DNA from 3 places in the Streptomyces sp. NPDC053513 genome. Region 1 is predicted to be linked to each of the others. Evidence: riboswitches for the same ligand, from Rfam matches in the RefSeq annotation. Region 1 holds a riboswitch; each other region holds the start of a gene.
The links. Region 1 has a riboswitch for cyclic di-AMP ahead of ACIGW4_RS19425 (LysM peptidoglycan-binding domain-containing protein). Riboswitches for the same ligand answer to the same signal wherever they lie in the genome.

Region 1 (6,844 bases):
CGCGCGCCCCGCCCGATGGTGTTGACCCCACGCGCCCGCGCCGTCACACTCGGTCGTCGACCGCCGCCGTCGGCGCGCGGCGCACGACCTCGCGAGCAGGGGGCACGATGACGGGGCAGGTTCTTCCGTACGACGTACATGGCGAGGGTCCCGAAAGGGCCGTCGTGCTGCACAACTGGTTCGGCGACCGCACCAGCTTCGCCCCGCTGCGCGCCCATCTGGACGGCGGCCTCGGCACGTACGCCTTCGTCGACTGCCGGGGCTACGGCGACGCCCTCGACCACGCGGGCGCCTACACCATGGAGGAGGTCGCGGCCGACGCCCTCGCGGTCGCCGACGACCTCGGCTGGGACTCGTTCTCCGTCATCGGCCACTCGATGGGCGGCAAGGCGGCCCAGCTGATGCTGCTCGACGCCCCCGACCGGATCAGCTCGATCATCGGCGTCTCTCCGGTCTCCGCCGCCGGCTTCCCGCTCGACGGGGAGACCTGGGAGCTCTTCGCCGGAGCCGCCGACGAGCCGGCCAACCGGCGCGCGATCATCGACAACACCACCGGCGGGCGCTACGACGACGCGTGGCTGGGCGCACTCGTCGACCGTTCCCTCACCCGCTCCTCCGCGACGGCCTTCCGCGCCTATCTGGACTCCTGGTCCCGCGTCGACTTCCACGAGCGGGTCCGCGACAACCCCACGCCCGTCCTGCTCGTCGTCGGCGCCCACGACCCCGCGCTCGGGTCCGAGGCGATGGAGGCCACCTGGCTGCGCTGGTACCCCAACGCCCGGCTCGAAGTCCTCAAGGACGCCGGTCACTACGCCCCTGAGGAGACCCCACAGGCCCTCGCCGAGGCCATCGAGGCCTTCCTCGGCGCCTGAGGTCCTCCGCGTCGGCTTCGGGCCCCGGCCTTCGGACCCGGTTTCCGGTCTCGGCCTTCGGGTCCGGTTTCCGGTCTCGGCCTTCGGGCCCGGCCTTCGGTCTCAGCCTTCGGTCTCATCCGAAGGTCGACGGAGTCGACGACTTTCGAGGACAGCGGCGGGGCCCCTCGGCGGCAGAACATCGTGCTCACGAACCTCAAGGGGGCGGTCTTCCAGGGACCGTCCACGACCGGCAGGAGCACGACCGATGGGCCTCGCACAGTCGCAGCGCCGCTTCCTCGTACGGCAGAAGGTGACGCCCATGGCCAACCGCTACCTGGTGCACACCGTCGGACCGGACGGCAAGGAGGACGAACTCGTCGCCTTCGCCCACCAGAAGAGGATGGCGCTCAAGGAGCACGTCACCTTCTACACCGACGAGTCCCGGCGCCAGGTCCTCTTCACCTTCAAGGCCCGTCAGGTCATCGACCTCGGCGCGACGTACGACGTGTTCGGAGCCTCCGGCACCCGACTGGGCGGCTTCCGGAAGGACTTCGGCGCGTCCTTCCTGCGGAGCACCTGGCACCTGAGCCGGGACGGCGAGGAGGGAGAGGCCACGGGGCAGGAGCGGAACCAGGTGGTGGCGCTGCTGCGGCGGGCCTGGGATTTCCTGCCCTTCGTGGACCTCGTCCCGTTCGTCGTGCCGTACCACTTCGACTTCGCCGAGGGCGGGCGGACCGTCATGTCCGCCGACAAGCTCTTCGGCATCCGGGACCGGTACGTGCTCGACATAGCCGACCCGGAGCTCGACCGGCGGCTCGCCATAGCCCAGACCGTGGCCCTCGACGCCCTGCAGTCCCGCTGACCGCGCCGGGACCTCGTCGGACACCGCCCGCCGTCCGGGGCGCCCCGGCGACGAGGGCGACGCGTCTACCCTGGAAGGACGGGCAGGGGACGGGGCACTCCGTTCCGCCCCGCGCCCGAGCCGCGCACCAGCGGAAGGGCGGCGGACCATGTTCTTCAGCGATCGCACCGACGCCGGGCGGCAGCTCGCCGCCCGGCTCGACCACCTCAAGGGCCATGACGTCGTGGTCCTCGGGCTTCCGCGGGGCGGTGTGCCGGTGGCGGCGGAGGTCGCCGAGGCCCTCGACGCACCGCTCGACATCTGTCTCGTACGGAAGCTCGGCGTGCCGCACCAGCCGGAGCTCGCGATGGGGGCGCTCGGCGAGGGAGGCGTGCGGGTGCTCAACGAGCGGGTGCTCCGCGAGACCCGTGTGAGCGACCACGACCTCGCCGCGGTGGAGGAGCGCGAGCACGCGGAGCTCGACCAGCGCGCCCGCCGTTACCGGGGCAGCCGGCCCTCCGTGCCCCTGGACGGGCGGACGGTCGTCGTGGTCGACGACGGGCTGGCGACGGGGGCCACGGCGCTGGCGGCCTGCCGGGTGGTCCGGGCCCGGGGCGCCGCCCGGATCGTCCTCGCCGTCCCGGTGGCACCGCGGGGATGGACGACCCGCGTGGGCGGCGATGCCGACGAGGCCGTCAGCGTGCACACGCCGGACCTCTTCTTCGCGATCGGGCAGTTCTACCAGGACTTCTCGCAGACACCGGACGCCGAGGTCATCGCCTGCCTGGACCGGAGCAGAGCCGCGCGGAACCCCGGCGCGCAGGGCACGGACGTACGGATCCCGGTCTCCGGGGTCACCCTCGGCGGACGGCTCGCGGTGCCCGAGGACGCCGGCGGCATCGTCCTGTTCGCCCACGGCAGCGGCAGCAGCCGCCACAGCCCCCGGAACCGGGCGGTCGCCGGGGTGCTCAACCGGGCGGGCCTGGGGACCCTCCTCTTCGACCTGCTGACCGAGGAGGAGGCGGGAGACCGGGAGCGTGTCTTCGACACCCCGCTCCTCGCCGAGCGGCTGGCCGGGGCCACGGAGTGGCTGGGCGGGAGAAGCGAGGGCGCGGGACTCCCGCTCGGATACTTCGGCGCGAGCACGGGCGCGGCCGCCGCGTTGTGGGCGGCCGCCGACCCCGCGTCAGCCGTGAGCGCCGTCGTCTCGCGCGGCGGCCGGCCGGACCTCGCGGCCGACCGCCTGGCCGGGGTGCGCGCCCCGACGCTCCTGGTGGTGGGTGGCGCGGACGCGATGGTCCTGGACCTCAACCGGCGGGCCCTGGCCCTGCTGCGCTGCGAGAACCGGCTCGCCGTGGTGGGGGGCGCCGGCCACCTCTTCGAGGAGCCGGGCGCCCTGGAGGAGGTGGCGGACCTCGCCACCTCCTGGTTCGCCGAACACTTCCGGCGGCAGAGGGTCAGTACGCCGAGTTGACGTTGTCGATGGAGCCGTAGCGGTCGGCCGCGTAGTTGCAGGCGGCGGTGATGTTGGCGACCGGGTCGAACAGGTCCATGGAGGTGCCGGGCACGTGGTAGGCGAGGAAGGTCGGCTCGATGACCTGGAGCAGGCCCTTGGAGGGGGTGCCGGCGACCGCGTTGGAGTCCCAGAGGTTGATGGCCTGGGGGTTTCCGGACGACTCGCGCATGACGTTGCGGTAGATCCCGTCGTAGGAGCCGGGGATGCCGTGCTGGCCCATGATGGCCAGGGACTCCCGGATCCAGCCGTCGAGGTTGTCGGCGTAGTTCGTGGCGGCGGCGGGGGCCGCCTTGCCGGCGGCGGGCGCGGCGGCGACGGCCGGGACGGCCTGCGCGGCGGAGGCGCCCGTACCGGTGGCGACGGCGGGAGCGGCCGGCCGGCGCTCGGAGCGGCTCGCCCGTTCGGTCGTGGCGGACTTCTTCGCCTTCGCCTGCGCGGGGGCGGCCTTGGCGGAATCCCGACGAATCGTCAGTTCGAGGCCGGGGCGAATGAGTGACGGGTTGTCACCCACGACGCTCTTGTTGGCACGGTAAAGGCTCTTCCAGCCCCCCTGAATTCCCTTCTTGTGGGCGATCAGGGAAAGCGAGTCGCCCCTCACGACGGTGTACGTGTGCGCGGCGGCCGGGGCGGCGGGGGCCTTGGCGGTGGTGTGCGCGGCGGGGGCGGCGAGGGACTGGGCGGCGATCTCCGGGGCGCCGGCCACGGGCGCGGCGCCGGCGACGGCCGGGGCGACGAGCGGCAGGGTGAGAGCGGCGCCACCCGTGCCGACCAGGGCGAGGCCCCGGGAGACGGGGCTGCGGCGGGGGCGGCGGTGCTTACCGTGAGCAGGCATGACGGTTTCCTCTCCGGCGCCTGCGGGGTGAGCTGTCGGGTTCGGACGGGAGATGTCCGGCCGCGCGCACGCGGCTTCACCCCGAGCCGTTCCGGATTCCGGACCGGCGTATTCGTGGGTCCCCCGCTCCTGCCGTCGGGTGAAAAGGGAGGTTTACCGAGCGGCGGCAGGATTGGGCGTTCCGCTCGAATGGAGGTGACCGTAGGCCAGTAATGCGACGGATAACAAGGGGAGGGGGTCTCTGATATCCGGAAATGGATCACGGAATTCGGTCAATTCAAGATCGATGCCGTCCGGGAGGGGGGTGAACTTCCTTGCGCGGTACGGGGTGGGGGAGAGGGGCGCCAGGCCGTCGAGTCGTGCGAGTGAGTCGTGTCACTCGAAGCGCAATGTCCTATTTGGTGCGTAATTCCCTTCATGGGTAAATGAGGTGGTAATTCATATGGTGGGGTGTTCGTCGAGGGGGTGGGGGCGGGCGACTCTCCGTGTGAGGGTGAAAGCCACAAAACAGACATTCCATCCTGAAAGATGAGGGGAGTCGACTCAGGAGTCCCCCATGCCGCCTTCCTCCGCCCTGCTCAGCCCCGATGCCCTCGACCGCGAGGCGGCAGCCCTCTTCGAGAGCGCCACCTGGCAGCGGATCGTCACGGACTGGACCACCCCCCGGGAGTCGCCGCCGGAGGAGGGCTGGCGGGCGCTGCTCAGCGTGCCGGTGGAGCGGCTCGTGGCCGACGCCCTGGCCGCCCTGCCCCCGGAGCTCCCCGCCGAGCGCCGCATCCCGGGACGGCTCGGAGCCGTGCTGCCGGACCGGCTGCACACCTGGCGCCGCATCGGCCAGACCGAGCTCCGCCCCTCGGTCCACCTCGGCTACGCACGCCTGGTGCTGACGGAGTGGGGCTGGCAGAACGCCCCGTACAAGCTGCGTGACGCGCGCGGCGCCCGGTGCGTCTGCGGGGCCCTCCTCGCCGCCCACCGGCTCGGCTACGGCAGCGCCGACACCATGAACGAGGCGGCCGCCTGGATCATGACCGAACTGCGGTCGCGCGGGTGGCAGGGGCTGATCGGGCCGTGGAACCGGGCCCCCGGCCGCACCGGAGCCGACGCGGTGGCGCTCCTCGACGCCACGGTCCGCCGCGCCGCGCACGCCGGCCGCTGACGCCGCGCCGCCCGGTGCCGGACGGCGGCGGACCGGAGGCCGCGCCGCCCGGCATGCGGGAGGGGGTCAGCCGCTGACGCTCGGGGCTCCGGTCTCGATGTGGCCGGTGTACCGGCGCGACCAGCTCCCGTCGATGTCGGCGAGGATCGTGAAGTCGTACCAGCCGCCGTTGTACGCCACCGCGTTGAAGAAGTCCTCGCGGCTGGAGTTCGCCGGCACCGTGTACGTCCACGGCCCGTCCGAGCGGTAGGCGTTCGAGCGGATCGTGAAGGTGACGGGCCCGGCCGAGGCGTTCGTCATCCTGAACCACAGGGCCGTCCTGCCCGTCCCCGCCTCGGGCGCGAACCGGGCCGCCACCTCGACGTCCTTGCCGGCTTTGGAGGCGTCCCCGATGAAGCGGCGCAGGAAGCGGTTCGGGCCCATCATCGAGATGTCGTACTTCCCCGAACCGGAGCCGAGGCCGATGTTGAAGTAGTCGGTGGCCGTGCCGCCGGGGTCGACGGTGTACTGCCAGGCGGCGGTGTCCCGGTACTGGTGCGGGTGGATCGAGAAGTGCGCCGACCGCTTGGCCTCCGCGCCCTGGTTGGTCATGGAGAACCAGGCGAGGATCTTGCCCGCGGCGCCGAACTCGAAGCGGTCGAGGTTGCCGTTCACCTGGTACGGCAGGGCGCGCGCCGACCGGGTGCCGGACTCCTGGGCGGGCAGCGCGTTGTTCTGCGGTGCCGGGTTCGGCAGCGGGCCGCAGGTGGCCTGTCCGATCACCTTCGCCGTGGACGGAAGGCCGGAGGGCACTCCGTACACCGGGTGGGCGAAGTCGAAGACCCCGGTCAGGTCGCCGGTGACCTTCCGCCGCCAGGCGCTGATGTGGGGGCAGGCGGCGGGGGTGCCGAGCGCCGCCGTCCAGCTCTCCATGAAGCGCAGCACCGAGGTGTGGTCGAAGACCTCGGAGCTCACCCAACCACCCCGGGTCCACGGGGACATGACAATCATCGGGACGCGGAAGCCCAGGCCGATCGGCACGCCGTCGAGGTACTCGCCGGGCGTGCCGGGCGGTGCGACCGGCGGCGGCACGTGGTCGAAGAAGCCGTCGTTCTCGTCGTAGTTGAGGAAGAGGACGGTCGAGTCGAACACCTCGGGATTCGCGGCGAGCGCGCGGTAGACGAGGTCGACGAAGTGGGCGCCGTCCCCCGGAGGGGCGTACGGGTGCTCGGAGAAGGCCTCGCTCGCCACCACCCAGGAGACCTGCGGCAGGGTCCCCGCGACGACGTCGGCGCGGATCGCCGCGGCGATGTCGTCCGGCGTCGAACCGGTCACCTTCGGGACCGAGCCCATGCCCCGGTCGTACAGCGGGTCCCCGGGCCGCGCGTCGGTGAACTTCTTGAAGTACGCGAGGCCGTTGTCGCCGTAGTTGTCCTGGGCGTTCTGGTAGACCTTCCAGCTCACCCCGGCGCGCTGGAGCGCCTCGGCGTAGGTCTCCCAGGTGAGGCCCGACTCGTCGCCGCCGTCCTTGCTGGAGGCGTCGATCTTGCCGCTCCACAGGAACGTGCGGTTGGGGCCCGTGGCGCTCAGGGTCGAGCAGAAGTACGCGTCGCAGATCGTGTAGTGGTCGGCGAGCGCGTAGTGGAACGGGATGTCCCCGCGGTCG
Region 2 (6,844 bases), on a different contig from region 1:
CGGGACTTCGGCGGGCTCGTCGACGGGGTCGTGGTCGCCGGTTTCACCGCGACCGGCTTCGCCTTCACCGAGAACATCCTCTACCTGGGGAACGCCTTCGGCGAGGACCAGGAGTTCGGTTCCTCGGGGATCGGTTCGGTGACCGCCGCGACCTTCTTCGTACGGGCCGTGATGTCGCCGTTCGCGCATCCGCTGTTCACCGTGCTCACCGGCATCGGCTTCGGCTTCGCCGCCCTCGCGCCGCGCGGGAAGCGGCTGCGCCGGGTGCTGCTGCCCCTGGCGGGGCTGCTGCTCGCCATGGGCCTGCACTCCGCCTGGAACGGCTCGGCCACCTTCGGCGGCCCGCTGGTCTTCTACGCGGTGTACGGGGCGCTCATGGTCCCGGCCTTCGGCCTGCTGACCTGGCTGGCGGTGTGGAGCCGGCAGCGCGAGCTGCGCACGATATCCGGGGTGCTCCCGGCGTACGCGGCGGCCGGCTGGCTCGCGCCCGCCGAGCCGCTCGCGCTGTCCTCGATGCGCGCCCGGCAGGTGGCCCGCTCGTTCGCCGCCCGGACGTACGGGCCGTCGGCCGCGCGGGCGGTCGGCGAGTACGAGTCCTTCGCGACGACCCTCGCGTTCCTGCGGGACCGGGCCCGGCGCGGCACGGCGGGGCCCGACTTCCCGGCCCGGGAGCAGGAGCTGCTGCACCATCTGTGGCAGCGCCGCGAGGTCGCCTCCCCGGCCCTCACGTACGCGGCCCGGGCGACGGGCCGGGCCTGGGCGCCGCCGCAGTACCTGGACTACGACGGCTACAACCCGTACCGGAGCTAGAGCGCGGAGGCTTCCGTCAGGAGGGCCAGTTCGGTCTCCGTCAGCGTCAGGTCCGCCGCCGCGACCAGGGCCGGGAGCTGTTCGACCGTGCGGGCCGAGGCGATCGGCGCGGCGACGGTGGGGCGGGAGGCGAGCCAGGCGAGGGCGACGGTGGCGAGCTCCGTCCCGTGCGCCCCGGCGACCGTGTCGAGGGCGGCGAGGACGGCCCGGCCGCGCTCGGTGTCCAGGTGCTTGGCGGCGCCGGCGGAGCGGACGCTGTCGACGTCGGCGCCGGGGCGGTACTTGCCGGTGAGGAAGCCGGCGGCGAGTCCGTAGTACGGGACGGCGGAGAGCCCGGCGTGCTCGACGGTCTCCAGGAGCGGGCCCTCGTAGGTGTCGCGCGAGACCAGGTTGTAGTGCGGCTGGAGGGCGACGTACCGGGTGAGGCCCTCGGCCTCGGCGAAGTCGAGGGAGGCGCGCAGCCGCTCGGGGGAGATGTTGGAGGCGGCGACGGCGCGCACCTTGCCGTCCCTCACCAGCTGGTCGAGGGCGGTGACGATCTCCTCGACGGGGACGGACTCGTCGTCGAAGTGGGTGTAGTAGAGGTCGATGTGGTCGGTGCCGAGGCGGCGGAGCGACTCCTCGGCGGCGGCCTTGATGGTGGTGGCGGAGAGTCCCTTGAAGCGGGGGTGGGCGCCGACCTTGGTGGCGACGACGATGTCGGAGCGGTTGCCCCGGGAGGCGAGCCAGCGGCCGATGACGGTCTCGGACTCGCCGCCCTCGTTGCCCTCGGCCCAGGCGGAGTAGACGTCGGCGGAGTCGACGAAGTTGCCGCCGGCGGCGGCGTAGGCGTCGAGGACGGCGAAGGACTGCGCTTCGTCGGCGGTCCAGCCGAAGACGTTGCCCCCCAGGGCCACGGGGAAGACGTGCAGGTCGGAGGTGCCCAGTCGGCGGAGAGAGGTCATGAGTGGATCAACCGTCCCCGCCGCCGGGCCTATTCCGTGGGGTGGCTAGAGGCTCAGGCCCTTGGAGCGGAGCCAGGACGCCGGGTCGATGCCGTCGCCGCCGGCCGTGTGGACCTCCATGTGGAGGTGGGCGCCGGTGACGTTGCCGGTGGCGCCGACGCGGCCGACGGTCTCGCCGGTGGAGACGGTCTGGCCGGCGCTGACCAGCATGGACGAGAGGTGGCAGTACCAGATCTCGGTGCCGTCCTCCAGCTCCAGGACGATCCGGTAGCCGTAGGAGCCGGACCAGCCCGCCGACTTGACGGTCGCGCCGTGGACCGCCTTGAGCGGGGTGCCGGTGGGGGCGGCGAAGTCGAGGCCGGTGTGGTAGCCGGAGGACCACATCGAGCCGGACTGCATGTAGGTGGCGGTGAGGGTGTACGAGGAGACCGGCAGCGAGTAGCTGGCGGCGAGCTGGGCGAGGCGCTCGGCCTCGGCCTTCGCCTTGGCCTCCGCTTCCGCCTTGGCCTTGGCTTCCGCCTCGGCCTTCGCCTTCGCCTCGGCGGCCGCCTTCTCCGCGGCGGCCTCCTTGGCCTTGGCCTCCGCGGCGGCCTTCTCGGCCGCGGCCTTCTCCGCGGCGGCCTTCTCGGCGGCGTCGGCGGAGGCCTGCTGCTGCTCGGCCTGCTGGAGGATGCGGGCGCGCAGGGCCTCGCCCGCGGCGGGGGCGGCGGTCTGCTCGGTGCGCTCGTCGGCCGCGGTGGTGTAGGCGGCGGCGGTGAGCGGGTTCGGGTTGACGCGGTCCGCGGCGACGGGCGCGCTGTGCTCCTCGGGGAGGAGGTCGCCGACGCCGGGGAGGTCGTGGGCGTCCGGCAGGTCCAGGTCGGGGAGGTCCGGCAGCGATATGGCGACCGGGGGCTTCTCCTGCGCGGTGGCGAGGCCGCCCGCACCGACGGCCGCGATGACGCCGACGCCGAGGACGGTGGAGGAGCGGGCGAAGTTGGAGCGCTGCTTGACGACCCGGTGCCGGCCGCCGGAGCGGCTCTCGGCGCGGAGGGAGCCCTCGGTGGGGTTCCACTCGGTGTCGGAGGCGGCGGCGGGGCCCGCACCGCCACCGAACGCGTCGAAGGGGGCTTCGGGTGCGGGGGTGTTGGACGCCACGGGGGCGCGCTCCTTTCCTTCCTTCTCGCCTACCGGGTTAGCTGACGGGTTCGGAGCAGGAAGGTCTCCTACGGGCTCGACCGCGCGCGTGCGTGGTTCGCACGGGTGCGAAGGGGCCCGATTCACCCCAAGTGGTGGTTCCCCGGTTCCTTTTCAGGATTCGGCGCGTGCGCACGGTGCCGCCTCTTGCGACGGCTGGGACGACCGCGCTGCGTTATCGAACGTTAATAGACAGGGGGTCCCGATTCCAAGCCGTTCCCCTTGATCATTCATTGAATTGATGGTGTATCGCCCGAGTTGACCCCCCTTCAGAGAGGCATAAGGGGGGCGGGGCGAAACCCTCGCGACCTGACGTTATGTCAATTGTTATCTCAGTGACACCCCTCGACTACGCCCGGTGACCGGGCCCGCCCGGCGGCACCACCGGCATCGTCCGGCGCCGTTCGGGCTGCCCCGTCGCCGGGCGGCTCACCGCGAGCAGCGCCATGTCGTCCGTCGACCCGCCGCCCGTGTGGAGCCGTACGTCGTCCACGAGCGCGTCGAGCAGTTCCTCGGGCCCCGGGAAGATCCGCCCGGCGAGCCGCGCCGCCGGATCGTAGAAGACGCCGTGCGCGTTCCGCGCCTCCGAGAGGCCGTCCGTGTAGAAGAGCAGCGTCGCGCCCGGCGGGAACGGCCGCGCCTCCGCCCGGTCCGGCCACGCCGCCAGGTCGCCCATGCCGAGCGGCAGCGCCGCCTCGCCCGGCTCCAGCGACTCCAGCCGCCCGTCGGCGTGCAGCATCAGCGGCGGCGGGTGCCCCCGGTTGACGACCCGTACGAAACCGCCGAAGGTCCCGCTCCCGTCGGTGCGCGGGATCTCGGCCAGGACGGCCGTGGTGAACCCCTCGAAGGCGTCGAGACCGTGCCGGCGGGTGCCCTCCCGGGCCAGGGCCCGTTCCAGGCGCTGTGCCACGCCCTCCAGGGTCCGCTCCTGCTCGGCCGCCTCCCGGAAGGCCCCGATGACGACGGCGACGGCCTCGACCGCGTCCAGCCCCTTGCCCCGGACGTCCCCGACCACGAGCCGCACCCCGTGCGGGGTGTCCTGGACGGCGAACAGGTCGCCGCCGATGAACGCGTCGGCCTGCGCCGCCTCGTACCGCGCCGCGCACTGCAGCCCGCCGATCCGCTCGGCGGGCGTCGGCAGCACCGCCTTCTGCGCGGTCTCGGCGATGACCCGTGCCGAGGCGAGCCGCTCGCCGCTGCGGCGCACGACCCGGTTGATGAGGAGGGCGAGCACGGAGACGGTGAGCACGGTCAGGGTCTCGGTGAGGGCGGGGACCTCGTCGGCGGTGCCGTTGTAGAGGTGCAGCCCCACGGAGGCGAGGACGGCGCCGATCCCGGTGAGGAGGGTGGTCAGCATCGAGAAGAAGGGCGCGGCGATCAGCGGGGCGGCGGAGAAGAGCGGCGACGCCGTGTACGCGGGCGGGGTCGCCAGGTCGAAGGCGACCCCACCCACGATGACCAGCGGGGGCAGCGCCCGGATGAACCGCCGGGCACCGCCGTACTCGGGACGGTCCCCGCCGCCCCGCCGTCCTCCGCCCGCCGCTCCTAGGGGGTTCCCCACCTGTGCTCTCCTGCCCGGTCCGACCCCGGCCGCGGTCCGTCCGCACCGCGCCCTCCCAGAGTGGCCGCCGCCGCCCGCGGCGGCGACCCCCACGGGGCCGAGTGGCGTACGGGGTCAGCCGGCCGCGAGCCGCCCGCCCCGGGCGAGGAGCGCCGTCGCCGCCGCGCACCCCAGGCCCACCGCGCACAGCGCGAGCCACGGCGCCGCCGACCAGCCGGTGACGTCGAGGAGCGCGCCGGTCCCCAGGTTCCCGAGGGTGATCCCGATCCCGCACACCGTGTTGTAGAGCCCGTAGTGGGTGGCCACCCAGCGTCCCCGGGACAGGGCGACGAGCGTGTCCATCTCGTACGGGTAGAGCACCGCGTTCGCGACGGCCAGAACCGCCGCGCACAGCAGCAGACCCACCGGCCCCCGACCCAGGACGGCCGGGACGAGGAAGGCCCCGCCCATCAGCGCGAGCCCGAGGACGAGACACCGCTCCCGGCTGAGCCGGCGCCGGGTCCAGGCCGTGATCCGCAGCTGCCCTGCGAGCGCGACGAGCGCCGAGACCACGAACAGCGCGGTCGTCACGCCCGTGCCGCCCGCCGCGAGCGGCAGCGCCAGATAGACCTGGAAGGACAGCACGTACGAGCCGGTCATGGCGAGCGAGAAGAGCCAGAAGGTGCGGTGGGAGAGCACCGTGCGGAACTGCCCCCGTCGTTCCCTGGGCGCTTCGGAGACCCGTACGGGCAGATGCCGGAGCTGTACGAGGGTCAGGCCGGCGAACAGCACCGCCGCGACCACGCACGTCAGCCGGAACGACACCCCCGTCAGGGCCACCCCGACGAGCGGCCCGAGCAGGATGCCCGCCTGGTAGTACGCGTTGAACAGCGCGAAGGCCTCCACCCGGCGCTCCTCCCCCGCCTCCGCCGCCAGACAGGCCCGCACGGCGGGGTTGAACAGCGCCCCCGCGAGGCCCGTCGCGAGCGAGGCGGCGATCAGCGTCGGCAGCGACTGCGCGAAGGCGAGCGCTCCGAAGCCGACCGTCCGCAGCGCGCAGCCGGCCACGATGAGCGGCTTGAAGCCGAGCCGGTCGGCGAGCGCCCCGCCGACGAGGAACATGCCCTGCTGGGAGAGGTTCCGGGCGCCGAGGACGAGACCGACGGCCCAGGCGGCCATGCCGAGCCCGTCCGCGAGGTGCGCGGCCAGGTACGGCATGAGCATGTAGAAGCCGAGGTTGATGGTGAGCTGGTTGAGGAAGAGGAGCCGCACGGCCGGCTCGAAGGTGCGGGTCTGCCGCCAGATGCCGCCCCTGGCCTTCGCGGGCGTGGTCGCCGTCGTCGTCACCGGACACGCTCCAGGACCCGGCGGGTCCAGCCGGTGACCGTGTCGTCGGAGACGTACGCGGCGGGGTCCTCCCGTACGGGACCGTCGAGCAGCCCGTGCGCCGCGCAGAACTCGTCGTTGAAGACGGTGTCGAAGTACCGCTGCGGCCCGTCCGGGAAGACCGCCGCGATCCGGGTCCCGCGCGGCCGCGTGCGGGCCAGCCAGCCGGCGACCAGCGCGACCGCGCCCACGCTCCAGCCACCGGTGGCGAACTGCCGCGAGGCCAGTCGGCGGGCCGCGCGGACCGCCTCCGCCGGGCCGACCCAGTGGATCTCGTCGAAGGCCGCGTGGTCGACGTTCCCGGGGTGGATGGAGGAGCCGAGGCCGCGCATCAGCCGCTCCCCGGCCGGAAGGCCGAAGACGGTGGAGTTCACGGAGTCCACCCCGACCAGCTCCAGGGCCGGGCTGGAGCCGGCGCGCAGGGCCCGGGAGATCCCGGCGGAGTGGCCGCCGGTGCCGACCGCGCAGACGAGGACGTCGATCCGGTCGAGCTGCGCGGACAGCTCGGCGGCGAGCCCCGCGTACGCGGCGGGGTTGTCGGGGTTCCCGTACTGGTCGGGCCACCAGGCCCCGTCGAGGCTCCCGAGCAGTTCGGCGACCCGGTCCATCCGGGCCTGCTGCCAGCCGCCGCGCGGGCTGGGCTCGGGGACGACGTGGACCCGGGCGCCGTGGGCGACGAGCATCCGCTCGACGATCGGTTCGAGCCCGGGGTCGGTGACGACGTGCACGGGGTGGCCGTGGAGCACGCCCGCGAGGGCGAGGCCGAGACCGAGGGTCCCGGAGGTCGACTCGACGATCGGGGCGCCGGGCCGCAGGTCCCCGCGGCGGCGGGCCTGCTCGACCATGTAGAGGGCGGCGCGGTCCTTGATGCCGCCGAAGTTGAAGCCTTCGAGCTTGGCCCAGTAGCCGTCGTCCGTCCACAGGACGGGGGTGTTGCCGACGGTCTGTCCGTCGACGGGAAGCGTCAGGGGTGCGGTCATGGGGAGGT
Region 3 (6,844 bases), on a different contig from region 1:
TCGAGGCGATCGAGGAGGGCGACCGGCGGGAGCTGCGCGAGGAGCTCGGGGACGTGCTGCTCCAGGTCGTCTTCCACGCCCGGATCGCCGAGGAGGACGCGGAGGAGCCGTTCTCCGTGGACGACGTCGCCGGGACGCTCGTCGAGAAGCTGATCCACCGGCACCCGCACGTCTTCGGGGACGCCACCGCCGAGACCCCCGAGGACGTCCACGCGCACTGGCTGCGCACCAAGGCCGTCGAGAAGCAGCGGGAGTCCGTCACCGACGGGGTGCCGCTCGGGCAGCCGGGGCTCGCGCTCGCCGCGAAGCTCGCGGGCCGGGTCCGCACGGCGGGCCTCGACGTCGAACTCCCGGCGGGGGAGGGCGTCGGCTACGAACTGCTCGCCCTCGCCGCCCGCGCCGACGCCGCCGGCGTGGACCCGGAGGCGGCCCTGCGGGCGGCGGCCCGGGCGTACCGCGACACGATCCGCGCGGCGGAGGGCCTGAAGGACTAGAAGGACCGGGAGGCGCCGCGCGGCGCCCGTGCCTCCGGGTCGTGCCAGAGGGGGGTCGGGGGGCCCAGGAGGCGTTCGGCCGCCGTGTTCGGGCGGGTGGTGAAGCGGCCCACCGACGGCAGGGTGTCGTGGTGGATCCGCTCCGGGTCCGTGCCCAGCTCCTCCAGGACCTCGGCGACCTCCGCCACGAACCCCGGCGGCCCGGCGAGGTACACGTCGTGCGCGGACCAGCGGACGCACGCCCGCAGTGCCCGGAGCAGCCGCTCGGTCGCCTGGTCCTTGCGCTGCCGGGGCGCGGCCGTGATGTAGGTGACGTTCAGGCCGGGGAGGCGCTCCTTCAGGCGCTCGGCGTCCTCGCGCGCGTACAGGTACTCCTTGGAGCGGGCCACCACGAACAGCCGGCCCTCCAGGTCCGGCTCGGCCACGGCGGCCTCCGCGAGGAGCGCCCGCACCGGGGCCCAGCCCGTACCCGCGCATATATAGGTGCGCAGTCCGCCCGGCGGCGTCCGCGCGACCAGCCCGCCGCCGGGGGCGCTGAGCCGCAGCACCTCGCCCGGCCCCGTCTGCTCGACCAGCGCCGTGCTCATCGCGCCGCCCGCGATCCGGCTCACGTGCAGCTCCACCGTGCCGTCGGGGCGGGGCGCGTCGGCCAGGGAGTAGGTGCGCCAGACGCGCGGGACCCGCAGCGAGCTGACGCCGACGTACTGGCCGGGCAGATGGAGGAGGGGCTGCCGGGGGCGCAGGGTGAGGACGGCCAGGTCGTCGCCGTACCGCTCGTGCCGCACGACGTCCGCGTCCCACCAGGCGGGCTCCCCGGCCCCGGCCGCCGCGTCGGCACCCGCCAGCATCAGCTCGGCGACGTGCCCGTACGCCTCGGTCCAGGCCTTCTCCGCCTCGATCGTCCAGGCGGCGCCGGCCGCGTGCGCGAACGCGGCGAGCAGGCTCTGCCCGACGGCCGCGTACAGCGCGGGGGAGGCGAGGAACTTGCGGTGGTCGCGGCCCAGCTGCCCGAGGTAGGCCGCGAGCCCGGGGTCCTCCAGGTGGGTCACCACGTGCGTGAGCGCGGCGAGGAGTCGGTCCCGCTGGGGGAGCATGTCCTCGGGGAAGAGCTCGCGCACCCCGGGGTTGTGCCAGAAGAGGTGCGAGTAGAAGAACGTGACGGCGTGCTCGGCCCGTCTCTCGACGACCGCGAAGGTGCTCCTGAGCAGCTGGTGATCCACTGACAGGAATGTAGGGCACGACCTGTACGACCTGCTCACAGGATCTCCACGAAACGTTCCTTCCGGGGCGGCCCTGTACGGTCGTGCCGTGAGTACGTCCCCCGGTCCCACCCCCGCGCCCGAGCTCTTCACCTGGGAGTTCGCGAGCGATCCGTACCCCGCCTACGCCTGGCTGCGGGAGCACGCCCCCGTCCACCGGACGACGCTGCCCAGCGGGGTCGAGGCCTGGCTCGTGACCCGGTACGCGGACGCCCGGCAGGCCCTCGCCGACCAGCGGCTCTCCAAGAACCCCGCGCACCACGACGAGTCCCCGCACGCGAAGGGGAAGACCGGCATCCCCGGCGAGCGCAAGGCCGAGCTGATGACGCATCTGCTCAACATCGACCCGCCGGACCACACCCGGCTGCGGCGGCTCGTCTCGAAGGCCTTCACCCCGCGCCGGGTCGCCGAGTTCGCCCCGCGGGTGCAGGAGCTCACGGACCGGCTCATCGACGCCTTCGCCGAGAAGGGGAGCGCCGACCTCATCCACGAGTTCGCCTTCCCGCTCCCCATCTACGCGATCTGCGACCTGCTCGGCGTGCCGCCGGAGGACCAGGACGACTTCCGGGACTGGGCCGGGATGATGATCCGGCACGGCGGGGGCCCGCGCGGCGGGGTCGCCCGGTCGGTGAAGAAGATGCGCGGCTACCTCGCCGAGCTGATCCACCGGAAGCGGGAAGGCCTGCGGCAAGAAGGGGCGGACGACCTGATCTCGGGGCTCATCAAGGCCTCCGACCACGGGGAGCACCTCACCGAGAACGAGGCCGCCGCCATGGCCTTCATCCTGCTGTTCGCCGGCTTCGAGACGACCGTCAACCTCATCGGCAACGGCGTGTACCAGCTGCTGCGCCATCCCGATCAGCGCGCCCGGCTCCAGGCCTCGCTCGCCGCCGGGGAGACCGGCCTCCTGGAGACCGGCGTCGAGGAGCTGCTGCGGTACGACGGGCCCGTGGAGATGGCGACCTGGCGGTACGCGACGCGGGCGCTGACCATCGGCGGGCAGGAGATCCCGGCGGGCGACCCGGTGCTCGTGGTGCTCGCCGCCGCCGACCGGGACCCGGAGCGGTTCGACGGGCCGGACACACTCGACCTCGCCCGGCGCGACAACCAGCACCTCGGCTACGGGCACGGCATCCACTACTGCCTGGGCGCGCCGCTCGCCCGCCTCGAAGGACAGACGGCGCTCGCGACCCTGCTGACCCGGCTGCCGGACCTGCGACTCGCCGCCGATCCGGCCGAACTCCGGTGGCGCGGTGGGCTCATCATGCGCGGTTTGCGCACGCTTCCGGTGGAGTTCTCCCCTTCCGTACCGGTCCCGCCCACTGATGCGCCATCAGAAATGTGATCTTCGTGTGATCGTGGCGCCATCGACTTGTGACGGACGTTCGAATGCGGCTACGTTTCCCGGCAGTCTCAGCCGTCACGCGAAAGGCGCTCCTATGCGTTCCGGGAACGGACGACACCGTCGCCCCCGTCAGGCCCCCGCCATCGTCGTCGCCGCGGGCGTGACCGGATCCGCCATGGCACTGCCGTTGCTCGCCACCGGATCCGCCTCCGCCGCCGACGCCGCCACCTGGGACCGGGTCGCCGAGTGCGAGTCCGGTGGCCAGTGGAGCGCCAACTTCGGCAACGGGATGTACGGCGGCCTCCAGTTCACCCAGGACAGCTGGGAGCGGAACGGCGGCCTCGCGTACGCGCCCAGCCCCGACCTGGCCAGCCGCGCCCAGCAGATCGCGGTGGCCGAGAAGGCGCTCGCCAAGGGCAGCGACGAGTGGGCCACCTGCGCGCCGATCGCCGGCCTGACCAACGACGGCAAGGCCACCGGGGTGAACCCCGGCCCCACCGTCGTCCCGACGGCGCCCACCGGCCCCCTGCCCGAGTCCGACCGCACCGCCGGCACGCCCGCGGCCCCCTCGGCCGCCGGGAAGGCGGGCCGGTCCGCCGCGTCCGCGACCCCCTCCGCGCCGGCCGCTCCGGCGACCTCCGCCACGCCGACCTCGCCGGCCACGTCCACCGCGCCCGCCACGCCGACGGCCCCGGGCACTCCCGACGCGTCCGTTACGCCCGGTACGCCGGATTCGTCCGACACGCCGAAGACTGACGCCCCGTCGACCGCGCCCGGCACCGGCAAGCACCGCGGCGAGGCCGCCCCGGAGGAATCCGGCAAGGCGGACAGCTCGCCCGAATCGGGTCGACACGCTTCGAGTGCGGACAAGGTGGGGGAAAAGGTCGAGGCCACGCCCGCCACTGACGAGGCGAAGGATTCGGGCACAACGGACAGTCAGAACACTTCGGGTGAATACACCGTGCGTCCGGGCGACAGTCTGTCTGGCATTGCGCAGGAGAACGAACTCCCCGGGGGCTGGACCGCCCTCTACGACGCCAACCGGCAGACGGTGGGCACCGATCCGAACCTCATCCTGCCTGGTCAGAGCCTTGACCTGACGGTGGGTTCGACGACAGCGGCCGGTTAGTTCGAGGGCTTATGTCCGGTTCTGGGCAAGTGAGACATGAGTCTCTTCGCCCCAACTGGCGTGTCGCGTCCGCAAACTTTGCTTCCGTCACCTCTCACCTGCGCAAACACCGCCCGCCGGAGGGCGAACAGGGGCGATTTTTCCTCGATGTGCCTCTTTGAACTTCCGGCGGGTCTGTGTCTACGGTCTTCATCGCTCGCCACCGCGGGCCCCGTCGACCGAAACGCCGAATCCTGCCGTCGGTCGATGGGAACAGTCGTCGCGCAAGCGCCGAAGGCAGGAGTGGGGGACCCAAGGTAAGTGCCGGGCCCGGCCGTTGAGACAGACGGCCGACGACCGGCTTGGGGTGAAGCCGCGTGCAAGGACACGCGGCCGGGCAACTTTCCGGCCCGAACCCGACAGCTCACCTCACAGGCGTCGGTGAGGAGAATCCCCATGCTGTTTTCCGCCAAGGGCAAACACCGTCGTCCCTCCAAGGCCGGCCAGGTCGCCGCGCTCGTCGGCGTCACCGGCATCGCCGTCGCCGCCCCGCTGATGACCGCGGGCACCGCCTCGGCCGCCACCTCCGCCGAGTGGGACGCCGTCGCCCAGTGCGAGTCCGGCGGCAACTGGGCCATCAACACCGGCAACGGCTTCTACGGCGGCCTGCAGTTCACCAACTCCACCTGGGCCGCCTTCGGTGGCACCGCCTACGCCCCGCGCGCCGACCTGGCGTCGAAGTCCCAGCAGATCGCCGTCGCCGAGAAGGTCCTCGCGGGCCAGGGCAAGGGCGCGTGGCCGAGCTGCGGCGTCGGCCTCTCCGGTGCCTCCTACGACGGCGGCGCCGCCGAGAGCGCTCCGCAGCAGCAGGCCGAGCCCCAGCAGGCCGCCCCGCAGCAGGCCGCCCCGAAGCAGCAGGAGCGTCGCGCCGAGCAGCCGACCACCCGCAGCGAGCAGCGCAAGGCCCCCAAGACCGTCACCACCCCGACCGGTGAGAAGGTCAAGAAGGGCGACGGCGAGTACAAGGTCGTCACCGGCGACACCCTCAGCAAGATCGCCCAGGCGCACGGCGTCAAGGGCGGCTGGGCCAAGCTCTTCGAGCTGAACAAGGACGTCGTCCAGGACGCCGACCTCATCTACCCGGGTCAGCAGCTCCACCTGAAGTGAGTCCGGCGGCCCGCGTGAGTCCGGCGGCTCACGCGGCCCCGACGACCCTCCCGCGGTGACCACCCCGGTCCGGCGTGCCTCTCCCCCGTGCGCGCCGGACCGGGGTTCCCTGTTTCCGGGGGCTCCGCGGTTACTGTCCAGTAGATCTGGGGTCCTTCGTCCCGGGATGCATGCCCTTGGGTCCTTTTTCGTCCCAGCGGGCGGGCGCCCGACCGACCGGAGCCCCCGAGCCGGTTAGGCTCTTGTCGCAAGGCCAAGCGACCCTGCACCGACCTTGCGTCACATCCAGCGTCACATCCCAGAAGGAGATGCTCGTGCCGTCCATCGACGTCGTCGTAGCCCGGGAAATCCTGGACTCCCGAGGCAACCCCACGGTCGAGGTCGAGGTCGGCCTCGACGACGGCAGCACCGGCCGTGCTGCCGTTCCGTCCGGTGCCTCCACCGGTGCCTTCGAGGCCATCGAGCTCCGCGACGGTGACCCCAACCGTTACCAGGGCAAGGGTGTCGAGAAGGCCGTCCTCGCCGTCATCGAGCAGATCGGCCCGGAGCTCGTCGGCTACGACGCCACTGAGCAGCGCCTGATCGACCAGGCCATGTTCGACCTGGACGCGACCGAGAACAAGGGCTCGCTCGGCGCCAACGCCATCCTCGGCGTCTCCCTCGCCGTCGCGCACGCCGCCTCCGAGGCCAGCGACCTCCCGCTCTTCCGCTACCTGGGCGGCCCGAACGCGCACCTGCTGCCCGTTCCGATGATGAACATCCTCAACGGCGGTTCGCACGCGGACTCCAACGTGGACATCCAGGAGTTCATGATCGCCCCGATCGGCGCGGAGTCCTTCTCCGAGGCCCTCCGCTGGGGTGCGGAGATCTACCACACCCTCAAGGGCGTCCTGAAGCGCAAGGGCCTCTCCACCGGCCTCGGCGACGAGGGCGGCTTCGCCCCGAACCTGGAGTCGAACCGCGCCGCCCTCGACCTCATCGTCGAGGCCATCAAGGAGGCCGGCTACACCCCGGGCACCGACGTCGCGCTCGCCCTCGACGTCGCCGCGTCCGAGTTCTACAAGGACGGCTCGTACGAGTTCGAGGGCAAGTCCCGCTCGGCCGCCGAGATGACCGAGTACTACGCCGAGCTGGTCGCCGCGTACCCGCTGGTCTCCATCGAGGACCCGCTGTTCGAGGACGACTGGGACGGCTGGAAGGTCATCACCGACAAGCTGGGCGACAAGGTCCAGATCGTCGGCGACGACCTCTTCGTCACCAACCCGGAGCGCCTGGCCCGCGGCATCGAGGAGGGCACCGCCAACGCCCTCCTGGTCAAGGTCAACCAGATCGGTTCGCTGACCGAGACCCTCGACGCCGTCGAGCTCGCCCAGCGCAACGGCTTCAAGTGCATGATGTCCCACCGCTCCGGCGAGACCGAGGACGTCACCATCGCCGACCTCGCCGTCGCCGTGAACTGCGGTCAGATCAA

Region 2: linked by a shared signal. The riboswitch ahead of ACIGW4_RS03240 (M23 family metallopeptidase) and the one ahead of ACIGW4_RS19425 (LysM peptidoglycan-binding domain-containing protein) in region 1 are both predicted to bind cyclic di-AMP.
Region 3: linked by a shared signal. The riboswitch ahead of ACIGW4_RS22225 (transglycosylase family protein) and the one ahead of ACIGW4_RS19425 (LysM peptidoglycan-binding domain-containing protein) in region 1 are both predicted to bind cyclic di-AMP.

The regions. Positions count from the first base shown of each region.
Region 1 covers NZ_JBITXP010000010.1:96,898-103,741, forward strand. Annotated here, with positions in the region: gene ACIGW4_RS19410 (alpha/beta hydrolase) at 108-872, shown strand; gene ACIGW4_RS19415 (hypothetical protein) at 1,120-1,716, shown strand; gene ACIGW4_RS19420 (phosphoribosyltransferase family protein) at 1,865-3,169, shown strand; gene ACIGW4_RS19425 (LysM peptidoglycan-binding domain-containing protein) at 3,153-4,043, opposite strand; cyclic di-AMP (ydaO/yuaA leader) riboswitch at 4,048-4,232, opposite strand; gene ACIGW4_RS19430 (hypothetical protein) at 4,600-5,199, shown strand; gene ACIGW4_RS19435 (phosphocholine-specific phospholipase C) at 5,266-6,844, opposite strand, start outside.
Region 2 covers NZ_JBITXP010000002.1:20,371-27,214, forward strand. Annotated here, with positions in the region: gene ACIGW4_RS03230 (PrsW family intramembrane metalloprotease) at 1-810, shown strand, start outside; gene ACIGW4_RS03235 (aldo/keto reductase) at 807-1,754, opposite strand; gene ACIGW4_RS03240 (M23 family metallopeptidase) at 1,800-2,891, opposite strand; cyclic di-AMP (ydaO/yuaA leader) riboswitch at 2,903-3,067, opposite strand; gene ACIGW4_RS03245 (PP2C family protein-serine/threonine phosphatase) at 3,280-4,491, opposite strand; gene ACIGW4_RS03250 (MFS transporter) at 4,606-5,817, opposite strand; gene ACIGW4_RS03255 (PLP-dependent cysteine synthase family protein) at 5,814-6,836, opposite strand.
Region 3 covers NZ_JBITXP010000012.1:169,284-176,127, forward strand. Annotated here, with positions in the region: gene ACIGW4_RS22205 (nucleoside triphosphate pyrophosphohydrolase) at 1-494, shown strand, start outside; gene ACIGW4_RS22210 (globin domain-containing protein) at 491-1,714, opposite strand; gene ACIGW4_RS22215 (cytochrome P450) at 1,803-3,098, shown strand; gene ACIGW4_RS22220 (transglycosylase family protein) at 3,274-4,227, shown strand; cyclic di-AMP (ydaO/yuaA leader) riboswitch at 4,486-4,659, shown strand; gene ACIGW4_RS22225 (transglycosylase family protein) at 4,663-5,373, shown strand; gene eno (phosphopyruvate hydratase) at 5,682-6,844, shown strand, end outside.